DNA from 3 places in the Pantoea sp. X-Soil-YNGN-785 genome. Region 2 is predicted to be linked to each of the others. Evidence: predicted binding sites of a transcription regulator. Region 2 holds the regulator's gene; each other region holds the start of a gene.
The links. Region 2 encodes PurR, which represses purine synthesis genes. Its sites were predicted from a motif close to CANGCAAACGTTTGCNTG; they were not measured.
Positions count from the first base shown of each region.

Region 1: the regulator PurR is predicted to act here: its motif matches at 2,316-2,333, upstream of guaD (guanine deaminase).
Region 3: the regulator PurR is predicted to act here: its motif matches at 2,878-2,895, upstream of gcvT (glycine cleavage system aminomethyltransferase GcvT).

Region 1 is NZ_AP035942.1:2,023,423-2,028,385, forward strand. It holds gene xdhA (xanthine dehydrogenase small subunit) at 1-809, opposite strand, end outside; gene guaD (guanine deaminase) at 806-2,134, opposite strand; gene ydfG (bifunctional NADP-dependent 3-hydroxy acid dehydrogenase/3-hydroxypropionate dehydrogenase YdfG) at 2,537-3,283, shown strand; gene AC6I8E_RS09435 (YnfA family protein) at 3,315-3,641, opposite strand; gene AC6I8E_RS09440 (DUF1283 family protein) at 3,775-4,098, shown strand; gene AC6I8E_RS09445 (DUF1161 domain-containing protein) at 4,144-4,440, shown strand; gene AC6I8E_RS09450 (MDR family MFS transporter) at 4,480-4,963, opposite strand, start outside.
Region 2 is NZ_AP035942.1:1,815,784-1,820,746, reverse strand. It holds gene AC6I8E_RS08430 (C40 family peptidase) at 1-199, shown strand, start outside; gene cydH (cytochrome bd-I oxidase subunit CydH) at 247-336, opposite strand; gene purR (HTH-type transcriptional repressor PurR) at 618-1,643, shown strand; gene punR (DNA-binding transcriptional activator PunR) at 1,640-2,545, opposite strand; gene punC (purine nucleoside transporter PunC) at 2,653-3,855, shown strand; gene cfa (cyclopropane fatty acyl phospholipid synthase) at 4,166-4,963, shown strand, end outside.
Region 3 is NZ_AP035942.1:3,244,000-3,248,962, forward strand. It holds gene gcvP (aminomethyl-transferring glycine dehydrogenase) at 1-1,235, opposite strand, end outside; gene gcvH (glycine cleavage system protein GcvH) at 1,316-1,702, opposite strand; gene gcvT (glycine cleavage system aminomethyltransferase GcvT) at 1,726-2,823, opposite strand; gene ubiI (FAD-dependent 2-octaprenylphenol hydroxylase) at 3,257-4,459, opposite strand; gene ubiH (2-octaprenyl-6-methoxyphenyl hydroxylase) at 4,473-4,963, opposite strand, start outside.

The DNA of each region.
Region 1 (4,963 bases), 210 kb from region 2:
AGAAACTCGCTGACCTGCTGCAGCGAGGCGCCCGCACCCAACAGGTAGTGGTCATTAAATTCGCTGCAGACTTTGAGCGCGGCAACCTGCTCCAGCGCAATCAGCAGCGGAATTTTTTTATGCTGCTGGGTGATCTGCAGGCTGAGATCGGTGCCACCGGCAATCAGCTTCGCGTCGGGATGCGCCTGATAGATTGCCGCCAGCTGGGACGGGGTTTTGGGCAGAAAGCAGCGATGCCCCTTATCGCCTATTTCCTGCATTTCCGGGGTGGCCAGCGCCTCGAGCCGCTGTACGGTGCTGGCAGCACTGTGATCGAACTGATCATTGACCGGCTGCGAGCAGAGCTGTTCTGCGGCTGCCATGATTGGCCGGTAGCCGGTGCAGCGGCAGAGGTTGCCCGCCAGCGCGGTTTCCGCCTGATGCCGATCCCAGCCCGCTGCTTTTTTTTGCAGGCTGAACAGCGACATCACAAAGCCTGGCGTACAGAACCCGCATTGTGAACCGTGGCAGTCAACCATCGCCTGCTGCGCCGGATGCAGTGCGCGACCGTGACGCAGATCCTCAACCGTGATCAGCTGCTTGCCCTGTAAGGCGGAGACCAGCGTCAGGCAGCTGTTGACCGTTTCATACTGCATCTCTCCCTCAACAGCTTTGCCCAGCGTGACGCTACAGGCACCGCAGTCGCCGGAGGCACAGCCCTCTTTGGTGCCAGGCCGATGCTGACGGGTGCGCAGATAGTTAAGCACGGTGAGATTCGGGTCGAGCGCGTCTTCGCTGACCAGCTGATTGTTTAACAGAAACTGGATCATGCGGCTTGCTCCTGTGCATCGCGCTGCCAGACCGGACGACCGCCGACCCAGGTCTGGGCAATGTTGCGGTCGTCGCCCAGCGTCATTAATACGAACAGCTTTTCCCAGATATCTTTGCTGTTGCCGATGCGGAGTTGCTGCAGCGCAGAGACTGCCGGATCGAGCACCACAAAGTCCGCCTCTTTGCCGACGCTGAAATTACCGATTTCATGGTCGAGATCCAGCGCACGCGCCCCGCCCAGCGTGGCGTGATAAAAGGCTTCGGCGGCGCTGAGCCGGTAGTGCTGCAGCTGGCCCACCTTGTAGGCTTCGCCCAGTGTCTGCAGCATATTAAAAGTGGTGCCTGCGCCGACATCGGTGCCAATACCGACTATCACGCCCTGCTGCCAGCTGCGTTTGATGTTAAACAGGCCGCTGCCGAGGAACAGATTTGAGGTGGGACAGAAGGCAATAGAAGAATCGGTGTCGTGCAGACACTGCCACTCTTTATCTTCCAGATGCAGGCAGTGCGCAAAGACGCTGCGGCGACCGGTCAGCTCGTGATGATGATAAACATCCAGATAACCCTCGCGCTCCGGGAACAGTTCTTTCACCCAGGCAACCTCCTGCGGGTTTTCGCTGAGATGGGTGTGCAGCCAGGTATCCGGGAACGCCTGACGCAGCTGCTGCACTTTTTCCAGCAGCTGCGGGGATGAGGTCGGCGCAAAGCGCGGCGTCAGCGCATAATTCAGCCGTCCACGTTTGTGCCAGCGCTCAATCAGCGCCCGCGTCTGCTGGTAGCTCTGTTCCGGGGTTTCGATGAGATTGTCGGGCGCATTGCGATCCATCATCACTTTGCCGGCAATCAGCCGCATGTTCAGGGCTTCGGCGGCGCTGAACAGCGCGTCGACGGATTGCGGATGTACGGTGCCAAACACCAGCGCGCTGGTGGTGCCGTTGGAGAGCAGCTGATGCAGGAAAAAGGCGGACATCTTTGCCGCGTGATCCGGGCAGTGATACTGCGCTTCAACCGGGAAAGTGTAGTGATTCAGCCACTCCAGCAGCTGTTCGCCAAAGGCACCAATCATCTCCGTCTGCGGATAGTGAATATGGGTATCGACAAAGCCCGGCACAATCAGCTTGCCACGCATATCGGTCACGGGATGACCTGCCAGCTTCGCCTCGCTGTTCTCCCAGCTATCCAGCCCAATTACGTGTCCGTCACGCAGCAGCAGCACCCCATCCTCCAGATAGCGAGCCTTTCCGGTCAAATCGTCGGGATGATTCACCACGCCAGTGAAGTCAAAGAAGCTGGCGCGTATCGCCGTATCGGTTGCTGATAGCATGGTATGTCCTTTCTGAAAGCGCGATTGATTATCTGCAGAGGAATCTCTATTAAAAACCCTGCAACCTGCGTGCCAGATCTGGAATCCAATAAAAACCTTAAATATCAGTATATTAATAAAAATAACAGGGTGTTGCGCAACAAAAGTGGCCTCCGGCAGCGTCGCAACCGTTTGCGGAGCCGATGCAAACGGTTGCGATGCGATATCGCGCAGACAGGTTAACCTGAGTATGGCCTGCAACCCGACAATCCGCCCTTTTACGGTGCAGGCTGCTCTGAAAAGGCGCAGTGGGATACCCGTTAAAATCCGTTTACAGGCCAGTCTGCTTTTCCACGCGCAGAAGCAGAAATGAAATGCTATGGTGAAGCCATCGACTCTGAAAATGGCATAAGGAACAGTGAGATGATTATTTTTGTCACCGGCGCGACCGCTGGTTTTGGTGAAAGCATCACCCGCCGCTTTATTGAGAACGGTCATAAAGTGATCGCCACCGGACGCCGCGCGGAACGTCTGAAAGCGCTGAAGGATGAGCTGGGCGACAGCCTCTATACCGTGCAGCTGGATGTGCGTAACCGTGCCGTTATTGAAGAGGCGGTGGCACAGTTACCGGCAGAATGGCGCAATATTGACGTACTGGTTAACAACGCCGGTCTGGCGCTGGGCATTGAGCCTGCGCACAAGGCTAACGTCGAAGACTGGGAAAATATGATCGACACCAACACTAAGGGGCTGGTCTATATGACCCGCGCCCTGCTGCCACAGATGGTGGAGCGGGATGTGGGTCATATCATCAATATCGGTTCCATTGCCGGCAGCTGGCCGTATGCCGGGGGCAACGTTTACGGAGCGACCAAAGCCTTTGTGCGTCAGTTCAGCCTGAACCTGCGTACCGATCTGCACGGCACCGCGCTGCGTGTGACCGACATTGAGCCGGGTCTGGTTGGTGGTACCGAATTTTCCAACGTGCGCTTTAAAGGCGATGATGACAAAGCCGGTCAGGTCTATGAGGGCGCTACCGCTCTGACGCCGGAAGATGTGACTGAAGCGGTCTGGTGGGTCGCCACACTGCCTAAGCATGTCAATATCAATAGCCTGGAAATGATGCCGGTCAGCCAGACGCTGGCGGGCCTGAAAGTGCATAAGCCCTAAGCCTCTGCCGCGCCAGCCATCACGGCTGGCGCTAGCCGCGTCCCCAGCCCAGCACGATGATCAGCATGCCGCTGAAGGCAATCAATGCACCGCTCCAGTCCCACGCACTTAACTTCACGCCATCCACCACCCGTAACCAGAGCAGTGCGGTCAGCACATAGACACCGCCATAAGCGGCATAGACCCGTCCACTGGCGGCAGGATGCAGCGTCAGCAGCCAGACAAACAGCGCCAGACTCGCCGCGGCGGGCAGTAACAGCCACGCCGATCCCCCTTTTTTAAGCCATAGCCACGGCAGAAAGCAGCCGGTGATCTCCGCCAGCGCGGTAATAAAAAAAAGCAAGGCGGTCTTAATCAGCACTCTTACCTCTCCTGAACGTAAACAAACGACTCACCCCTGGTGAGCAAAGAAACGGCGATGATATACTATGAGTACTCGCTGCAACAGCCGTCCCGGATGGCGATGTTTGCGTTAACTAAAGGAAATTGTGATGAAAAAAATGATCCCTGCCGTGCTGATGGTGCTGCTCTCCACAACGGCGTTGACTGCCACTGCGAATACTAATCGTCTGATCATTGAAGATGGCAGTTCTGCGCTGAGCAATGAAGCAGCGCGTCAGGACAAAGAGCAATGGAATGACACGCGTATGCTGCGCAACAAAGTGAACACCCGCGTCGAAAAAGAGTTTGATAAAACCGATCGCGCCTTTGATACCCGCGACAAGTGCGAGCAGAGCCTCAATCTCAACGCGTACTGGGAACCTAACACCCTGCGTTGTCTGGACCGCCGTTCAGGTCGCCCGGTAGCGCCGTAAATTTGAGCTATAGTAATGACGGACGACTAACATAAGGAAGACGTGATGAAGCTACAGAGGGTTTTGTTAAGCGCGGCGTTATTTGCTCTGCCGCTGATGGCGCAGGCATCCTGCGAATCGGTAAAAGCCGATATCAGCCAGAAGATTATTCAGAACGGCGTACCTGAATCGGGTTTTAGTCTCGATATCGTTGCCAACGATCAGGTCGATCAGGCGGGCGGTCAGGTCGTTGGACATTGTGAAAACGACACACAAAAGATTGTTTACAAGCGTACAGGCCGTGACGATGAAGCCAGCGTCCCAGCCAGTGCCGGCAGTTCTCAGGACGCGCCAGCACAGTAGTGAGCACCAAACCAGGGCGATATCCTGTCGCCCTGCCCGTTATTCCGCCTGTTCCGGCCGCTGACGCGGCATCATCCATGCCACTCCCACCGCAAACAGAGCAATCACCAGGGCTACCACGAATACCCAATGCAGGGATGCGGCTATCGCTGCGACCATCTGCTGCAGGTTTTCCGGCTGTAACTGCTGGCGGCTGGGCTCGGACATAATCTGCTGCACCGGATCCTGCACCTGTGGCAGACGCCACTGCAGATTAAGATTCAGCACCGCCCCCATAATCGCCGTCCCTACCGCCGAACCCATCATCCGGCTGAACATAATAGAGGCGGTACAGATGCCCCGGATCTGGTAATCCGCCTGGTTCTGCACAGAGACCAGGAAGGTGGTGCTGGTCATCCCCATGCCGGTGCCGATCAAAAACGCCGTGAAGCCCGCCTGATAGAGGGAGCTGGCGGGCTGCAGGAACAGCAACAGGGCGCTGCCGGCGACCAGCAGCAGCGCGCCGAGCTGGGCAGTAAAGCGG
Region 2 (4,963 bases):
GGAGAAAGGCGATCTGGTCTTCTTCCGTATTAATGGCCGCGGCACAGCGGACCACGTCGGCGTTTATTTGGGCGATGGCAAGTTTATTCAGTCGCCACGTACCGGCAAAGATATTCAGATCAGTGCATTAGGGGAAGATTACTGGCAGCGCCACTATATTGGTGCCCGTCGGGTGATGACGCCGAAAACGATACGCTGAGCAGCAGAACAGTCAGAAAAAAGCCGGGATAATCCCGGCTTTTTTTATTAGTGCAGAATGGCAGTAAAACTAAAGGCCACAATCATCAGCAGACAGCCGACAGTGGTCATCAAAGCCAGTTTCAAATCGGTACTCATTGCTTGCTCCTTAGTCACACACTTTGCAGGGATATGGCATTTTCCCACAGGGTCCGGTAAAAATCTCGTTTTATCCGTTCAGCCTTGTTAGAATCCCGCCTTTGTTGCGCAACGCGCGCAACCCTGATTCCGTTTGCGCATCTTTTCTGGCGTTTTTTCTCCGCCAGCGGCCTGTTTACCGGCCAGAAAAGCCGCATTTTTGCGGAAAAAACCCTGAGCAGACGCAAACGTTTAACATTACGCTTATCATAGAGTTAGGTAAGCACTGGAGTCCGATTTTCATGGCAACAATTAAAGATGTGGCGAAACGCGCTGGCGTCTCAACGACCACCGTTTCGCACGTCATCAATAAAACCCGCTTTGTCGCTGAAGAAACACGCGAGGCGGTCTGGCAGGCAATTAAGGAACTGCACTACTCGCCAAGTGCTGTGGCGCGCAGCCTGAAAGTAAACCACACCAAAACGCTGGGCCTGCTTGCCACCTCCAGCGAAGCGCCCTATTTCGCTGAAATTATTGAAGCGGTTGAAAACCACTGTTTTGACAAAGGCTATACGCTGATTTTGGGTAATGCGCATAACGATCTCCAAAAACAGCGCGCCTATCTCAGCATGATGGCGCAGAAGCGCGTCGATGGTCTGCTGGTGATGTGCTCTGAGTATCCGGACGATCTGCTGCAGATGCTGGAAGAGAACCGCAATATCCCGATGGTGGTGATGGACTGGGGCGAATCGCGCGCCGACTTTACTGATACAGTTCTCGATAACGCCTTCCAGGGCGGCTATCTGGCGGGACGTTATCTGATTGAACGCGGACACCGTGATATTGGTGCTATCCCCGGTCAGATGGAGCGCAATACCGGCGGCGGACGCCATGCCGGTTTTCTGAAGGCGCTGGAAGAAGCGGGTATTCAGCCGCGTGCCGAGTGGATTGTACAGGGTGACTTTGAGCCGGAGTCAGGCTATCAGGCGATGCAGCAGATCCTGTCACAGAAACAACGCCCTACGGCGGTGTTCTGCGGCGGTGACATCATGGCGATGGGGGCCATTTGCGCCGCCGACGAGATGGGTTTGCGCGTACCGCAGGATATTTCGATCATCGGCTATGACAATGTGCGCAACGCCCGCTATTTCGCCCCTGCCCTGACCACGGTGCATCAGCCAAAAGCCCAGCTGGGTGAGAAAGCGCTGGATATGCTGCTTGACCGCATCACCAGTAAGCGCGAAGTGTCACAAACGATTGAAGTCCATCCGACGCTGATTGAGCGCCGTTCAGTGGCAGATGGTCCGTTCCGCGACTATCGCCGCTAATCCTCGCTTAACCACTCCTGATTAAGCGTTTGCGCATCACCCAGATAGCTGAGCAACCAGCCTGTCGCCGGTGATGCGCGATCTTCTGCCCAGCTGACGCAACAGGGGCTATCCGGAAATGCCACCGGCAGCGTCAGTTCGACCAGCTCGCCGCTGTCGAGCAGTGGTCTGGCCAGATGACCCGGCACCATCGCCACACACAAGCCTGCCTGCACGCACTCCAGTCCGGTTTGCCACTCCGGCACCACCAGCCTGCGCTGGTTATCCAGCGTCCATGTCATACGACGCGGCAGTGCGCGTGATGTATCTTCCAGCACCAGTGACGGCCAGCTACGCAGCGTGTCATCATCGATCTGGTTCGCCTGAGTCAGAGGATGATCGGGCGCGACCACGCAGCGCCAGTTGAGCGTACCCATATCTCGAAATGCAAACCGTCCGCCTACCGGAATCGCCTGGGTGGCCCCAATCGCAACTTCCACCCGACCGTCGGCCAGTGCATCCCAGACGCCGTTAAAGACTTCATAGCTGATGATCAGTTCCATATCGGGGAAGTGGCGATAGAAGTCTTTGACCAGCTGCCGGGTGCGTTGAGGTTTGGCGATGCGGTCAACGGCAATGCTGAGCTGCCCGCGCCAGCCGTTGGCCAGCTGCTGACACTGACGCCGGGTGGCAAGCATTTTTTTGATGACGCTGCGCCCTTCCCGAACAAAATGTTCGCCTGCTGGCGTCAGCACCACTTCGCGATGCTGGCGTTCGAACAGCGGCACTGCCAGCCAGTTCTCCAGCTGACGCACCGTGTAGCTGATGGCAGAGGGCACCCGATGCAGCTCCTGAGCAGCGGCGCTGAAGCTGCCCCCGCGGGCGACCGCGTCAACGACCTCTAATGCATATTCTGACCACATAATCTGCCTTCAAAAATTTTAACAGCAATCGGCAAATATTACCGTTTCACAGCGGCAAACGCACCTTTTACACTCTGCCGCGTTCATCCTGCAAAAATGAGAATGAGATGTTGTCGAATAAAGGATTTATGCCCTACCTTGCCCTGCTGAGCATGCTCGGCTTTTTAGCCACAGATATGTACCTGCCCGCCTTTGGTGCGATGCAGCAAACGTTTAATACCTCGCCGGGCCTGATCAGCGCCAGTATGAGTCTCTTTCTGGCGGGTTTCGCCTGTGGGCAGCTCTTCTGGGGACCGCTTTCCGATCGCATTGGACGTAAACCGGTGCTGCTGGCCGGACTGGCCATGTTTGGCATCGGCTGTGCGGGCATGCTGTGGGTGAATGATATCACTCTGATGCTGGCGCTGCGCTTTGTGCAGGCGATTGGCGTCTGTGCTGCGGCCGTGAGCTGGCAGGCACTGGTAGTGGATCGCTATCCTGCCGCGCGCGCTAACAAAGTCTTTGCCACGATTATGCCGCTGGTTGCGCTCTCCCCGGCGCTGGCCCCGTTGCTGGGTGCCTGGCTCATCGGCCATTTCCACTGGCGTTCGATTTTCCTGGTGCTGACGCTGATTGCGGTGGCGTTGATTCTGACCACGCTGCGCCTGCCCACCGTACGCCAGGAAGCACGCGAGAAAGGAGCCCAGCCTGGCTTTTTCACTCTGCTGAAATCACGGGTTTACAGCGGCAACGTGCTGGTCTACTCCGCCTGTTCAGCCAGTTTTTTTGCCTGGCTGACCGGCTCGCCGTTTATTCTGGCGGATCTGGGCCTTTCACCCGCCGATATCGGCCTGAGTTATGTGCCCCAGACGCTCGCCTTTTTGATTGGTGGATTCGGCTGTCGTGCCCTTCTTAACCGCTTTAATGGCGCTCAGCTGTTACCGTGGCTGCTGGGCATTTACAGCCTGAGCATTCTGGCGCTGTTTGCCGTCGCGCTGTCAGGCGGCAGCACGCTGGTGAGCCTGATGGTGCCGTTCTGCGGTATGGCGCTGGCTAACGGTGCGATCTATCCAATCGTGGTTTCCAGTGCGCTGACGCCCTTCCCGCACGCCACCGGTAAAGCGGCCGCATTGCAGAACACTTTACAGCTAGGACTCTGCTTCGCTGCAAGCCTGGCAGTCTCTGCCGGATTAACGCATGCACTGTTTACCACTACGCTGATGATGACGGTGACGATTCTGCTGGCGCTGGTGGGTTACGTCATACAGCGTACCGCAAGCGCACAAACTGTTGTTGCCTCCGCGCAACCTGCCTGCCAGGATAATCACTGACACACTGACTTTTTCGTTAGCCTCCTAACAATAAGTCATTGAATATTGACCCGCGTGAGCATATACTCATCCGGGTCAACAAATCTGTAATAAATCAACAATATAATAACGTAATAATCTGATTGGCACCCTGTTGCCGGGACGGTATTCGCGCGCGTTATTCTTACCCAGACCGACCTGCTGCAGGCTAGTCCAGTCCTCTGTATCACACAGTCAACCGGTGTGCGGAGTCATCCGTACCGTTTCTCAATGCCTGACGAAATTGACTACTCTTTGTTCAGGTTCAGATTGGACAGGTGGTGGAAAAGCTATGAGTTCATCTTATGCAGAAGCAGTGAGCCCTGAAGAAAACCATTGGTATCGCATCGTCCACGAGATGCTGGAAAAAGCGGATATTGAAATTAATGGTTCACGTCCCTGGGATATTCATATTAATCATCCCGGCTTTTTTAAGCGTGTTCTGCAGGAGGGATCGCTTGGGCTCGGTGAGAGCTATATGGATGGATGGTGGGAGTGCGATCGGCTGGATATTTTCTTCCATCAGGTGCTGAAACATAAACTCGATCAGCAACTCCCGCATCACTTTAAAGATACGCTGCGCATTGCCGCTGCCCGCTTAACCAATCTGCAGTCGAAAAAGCGGGCCTGGATTGTCGGTAAAGAGCATTACGACCTGGGTAACGATCTCTTTTCACTGATGCTCGACCCCTATATGCAATATTCCTGTGGCTACTGGAAAGAAGCTACGACCCTGGCGACGGCGCAGGAAGCCAAGCTGGATATGATTTGCCGTAAATTAGCGCTGGAACCTGGAATGTCGCTGCTGGATATCGGCTGTGGCTGGGGCGGACTCGCGGAATTTGCCGCACGTCATTATGGCGTCAACGTGCATGGCGTGACGATTTCCGCCGAACAACAGAAACTGGCGCAGCAGCGCTGTAGTGGATTAGACGTCACGATTCTGTTGCAGGATTATCGCGATCTGAATGAGCAGTTTGATCGCATCGTTTCAGTAGGCATGTTCGAGCATGTCGGGCCGAAGAATTACGCCACCTATTTTGATGTGGTTGATCGTAATTTAAAGCCTGACGGAATTTTTCTGCTTCAC
Region 3 (4,963 bases), 1.4 Mb from region 2:
AGGTTAACGCCAAAGCTCAGGGCGCGGTTCAGCACGGCGGCTTTATCCGCCACTTCCACCGTCAGCGTATCGAACCAGTGCTGATGGCGCAGCTTCAGGCCACCCTGTTGCAGTCCGGCTGCCAGAATATTCGTGAAGCGGTGAATGCGTGAGGCAATGCGTTTCAGACCGGCCGGCCCGTGGAACACCGCGTAGAGACCGGCGATGTTGGCCAGCAGCACCTGAGAAGTACAGATGTTGGAATTGGCCTTTTCACGGCGGATATGTTGTTCGCGGGTCTGCATCGCCATACGCAGCGCCGTATTGCCTGCGGCATCACGTGACACACCGATGATGCGGCCTGGCATGGAGCGTTTATGCTCATCGCGGCTGGCGAAGAAGGCGGCATGCGGGCCGCCGTAACCCATTGGCACGCCGAAGCGCTGAGCGGAACCAAAGACGATGTCTGCGCCCTGCTTACCTGGCGCTTCCAGTAACACCAGCGACATAAAGTCCGCCGCCATGCTGACTACGACTTTGCGTGCTTTCAGCCCGGCAATCAGCGCGCTGTAATCGTGCGCTTCACCCGTTGTGCCCACCTGTTGCAGCAGCACGCCAAACAGGTCGTCGTGATCGGATGCCTTGTCGGCGCTGTCGATGATCAGTTCGAAGCCGAACGTCTCCGCACGGGTACGGACCACATCCAGCGTCTGCGGATGAATATCGTCGGCAATGAAGAATTTATTGGCGTTTTTGAGCTTACTGACGCGTTTTGCCATTGCCATCGCTTCGGCGGCGGCAGTGGCTTCATCCAGCAGCGAGGCGGACGCGATATCCATGCCGGTGAGATCCAGCGTCAGCTGCTGAAAGTTCAGCAGCGCTTCCAGACGGCCTTGTGAAACTTCAGGCTGATACGGCGTATAGGCGGTGTACCAGCCCGGATTCTCCAGCATGTTACGCAGGATGACCGGCGGGGTGATGACCGCGCTGTATCCCATACCTATCCAGGATTTGTACCGCAGATTCTGGCTGGCAATGGCTTTCAGTTCGGCCAGCGCCTGCTGTTCCGTAGCGGCTTCGCCCACCGCGGGCGGGCCAGGCAGCTGAATGTCTGCCGGCACAATCGTGCTGATTAACGCGTCCAGCGAACGGGCACCAATCGCGTCAAGCATCTGCGCCTGCTGCTCAGGTGAAGGACCAATATGGCGCTCAATGAATGCACCGTTGTGTTCAAGCTGGCTGAGAGTCTGAGTCATTAGCAGTAAATCCTGAATCGGGCTGGGGGAACCGGAGAGCAAACAGAAATCTGCGGCCTCTGCACGAGGCCGCCTGACGACTACTCGTCGATGGAGGCTTTGTAAGCATCCGCATCCAGCAACGTGTCGATTTCAGACGCGTCGCTGGCTTTGATTTTGAATAACCAGCCGCCGTCATAAGGCTCGCTGTTGACCTGCTCCGGCGAGTCGGTCAGCGCTTCGTTGACCGCCACAATCTCACCGCTGATCGGCGCATAGATGTCTGAGGCTGCTTTAACGGATTCAGCCACCGCGCACTCTTCACCGGCAGCAAACGTCGCGCCCACTTCAGGCAGATCAACAAACACCATGTCGCCCAGTAACTCCTGCGCATGTTCCGTAATCCCCACCGTGTAGCTGCCATCAGCTTCTTTGCGCACCCATTCGTGGCTGTCGCGGTACTTCAACGTATTCGGCACATTGCTCATTGGCCATTTCTCCTGAATAAAATTTACTGGGCGACCGGTTTACCGGCGCGGACAAAAACGGGACGGGTAACCTGAACCGGCATCTGGCGGTTACGGATCTCAACGATGGCAGTGCTGCCGATAGAGGCTGGAACACGCGCCAGGGCGATGCTGTAACCCAGCGTCGGTGAGAAAGAACCACTGGTGATGATGCCTTCCTGCAACTGCCCCTGGTCATCGGTGAAACGCACCGGCTGGCCGTTACGCAGCACCCCTTTTTCTGTGAGGATCAGCCCCACCAGTTTTTCGGTGCCACGTTCACGCTGCAGTTCCAGCGCTTCCCGGCCGATGAAATCGCGATCGGCGGGTTCCCAGCAGACGGTCCAGCCCATGTTGGCGGCCAGCGGTGACACGCCTTCATCCATCTCCTGACCATAAAGATTCATACCCGCCTCCAGACGCAGCGTATCGCGTGCGCCAAGGCCAGCCGGTTTTACACCAGCGGCCAGCAGACGCTGCCAGAAATTGGCCGCTTCTTCTGCGGGCATCGCAATTTCATAGCCCGCTTCGCCGGTGTAGCCGGTCGTAGCGATAAACAGGTCACCTGACTGCACACCGAAAAACGGCTTCATGCCAGCGACAGCCAGACGCTGTTCTTCGCTGAACAGGGTCTGCGCTTTCTGCTGCGCCTGCGGCCCTTGCACGGCAATCAGCGCCAGGTCATCACGTTCGGTGAGCGTAATGCCATAGCCCTCTGCGTGTTGGGTAATCCAGGCGAGGTCCTTCTCACGGGTCGCGGAGTTCACCACCAGCCTGAAGAACGTTTCGCTCATAAAGTAAACAATTAAATCATCAATGACGCCACCTGAAGCATTCAGCATGCCGGTGTAGAGCGCTTTACCCGGCTGCGTCAGTTTTGCCACATCATTTGCCAGCAGGTAGCGCAGGAATTCGCGGGTACGCGGACCTGTCAGGTCAACAATGGTCATGTGAGAGACATCAAACATACCGGCGTCGCTGCGCACCACATGATGTTCATCCATCTGGGAGCCATAGTGCAGCGGCATCATCCAGCCATGAAAATCTACCATGCGGGCACCGCAGGCCTGATGCTGTTCAAACAGAGGTGTTTGCTGAGTCATAACCATCCTGTGCAGAAGCGGTTGAGTGCAAAAGTGCGCCGGAATTAAGGGCCGGACGCAAACGTTCTCTTACGGCTGACGTTACCACCGAATCTGACGATTAACCATAAGCAAACCGGGGTCGAAAGCAGATGCACAGCCTAACCAGGAACAACTGACCACAGGATAAAAAACTGCAATTTTGTGATTAATCGCGCAATAAATGCAGGGCTTTTAAATATACGCAGCAAATTTATGCGGGATGGCATTCAGGATGTTAAAAAAATTCCGCACCCTGCCAGGAGATGAATGAGAAAAAGTAATGCGAATTCGGCCGCAAAATTAGAATAAATCAAACGAAGATCCCTGATGGTGCAGCGTTGCCTTTTGGTGGTGCAGAGGGGTTAAGGGATAAAAAAAGCCAGCAGATGCTGGCTTATCAGAAGGTGTGGATTTAGCGTAGCCAGGCGGGCAAATCATTCAGGCCCATCGCCTGCTTCAGCATCATGGGTTTTACCCCAGGCAGGCGATCGGCCAGTTTCAGACCGACATCGCGCAGCAGTTTTTTTGCCGGATTATTACCGGCGAACATTTCACGGAAGCCCTGCATTCCCGCCAGCATCATGGCAGCACTGTGCTTACGGCTGCGCTCGTAGCGACGCAGATAAAGGTGCTGACCAATATCTTTACCCTGCTGATGCAGACGGCGAATTTCACCAATCAATTCGGCGGCATCCATAAAGCCAAGGTTAACGCCCTGACCCGCCAGTGGATGAATGGTGTGGGCCGCATCGCCCACCAGCGCCAGACGGTGTGCCGCAAAGTTGCGGGCATAGCGCGCCACCAGCGGGAACGACTTACGCTCGCTCTCGAGCTGGCACAGGCCAAGGCGCATATCAAACGCCACCGAGAGCTGCTGATTGAACAGCGCGTCTGGCATGGTTTCCAGACGACTCGCTTCCTGCGGCGAGAGCGACCAGACGATGGAGCTCAGATGGGGATCCTGCATCGGCAGGAAAGCCAGAATGCCGTCGCCGTGGAACACCTGGCGCGCTACCGCATCGTGAGGCTTCTCAGTGCGGACGTTAGCCACTAACGCATGGTGATCGTAATCCCAGAAGGTCAGCGGAATGTCGGCTTTGTTGCGCAGCCAGGAGTTAGCCCCGTCAGCGGCAATCATTAATCGCGCGCTTAACATGCTGCCATCCTGCAGAGTAATAAAGGCTTCGTTGTCGCCAAATGCCACCTGCTGTAACTGCGAGGGTGCCATCAGCGTTACGTCACTGCAGGCGCTGGCGCGTTGCCAGAGCGCGTTATGAATCACCGGATTTTCGATGATATGGCCCAGATGCGACAGGCCCTGCTGCTCATCATCAAAGGCGATGGTGCCGAAACTGTCCTTATCCCACACTTCCATGCCGTGATATGCGCGGCAGCGCAGCGAGAGAATGGTCGACCAGACATCCAGCTTCTGCAGCAGCCGTTCGCTGGCAGCATTGATTGCCGACACGCGAATGGACGGAGACGCACTCAGCGCCAGCGGTGGCTCCGGCGATTTTTCCAGCACGGCGATGCGCAGCCCGCTGCCCTGCAAGCCGCAGGCCACCGCCAGCCCCACCATACCGCCACCGGCAATCACCACATCAAAAGTTTGCATCTGAGCCTCTTTATTAACGCTTAACCCAGCCAAGCGTACGCTCAGCCAGTTGATTTCGTAACCACGGCAGATGATCCATCGCCAGCAGACCCAGGTTGCGACCGGCCACCATCGGGCCATAGCGATTCGCAAAGACACGAACCAGACCGTCGGTAATACCGATAGTCGCGGCGCGGTCGGGCTGACGACGCTGCTGGTAATTGTTCAGCACCGCATAGCTGCCGGGGTCCTGCTGCTGGCGATGGGCGGCGGCCAGGGTTTCGGCCAGCGACATCACATCCCGCAGGCCAAGATTGAAGCCCTGTCCGGCAATCGGATGCAGCGTCTGCGCTGCATTGCCCACCACCGCCACGCGGTGGGTCACGGGCGAGATCGCCCGGTGGAGTGCCAGCGGGTAATATTCACGCTGACCGGTGTGGGTGAATTTGCCCAGGCGCCAGCCAAAGGCACGCTGAAGCTGGCTCAGGAATTCGGCCTCGCTCCACTGCTCAATGCGTTCACGCT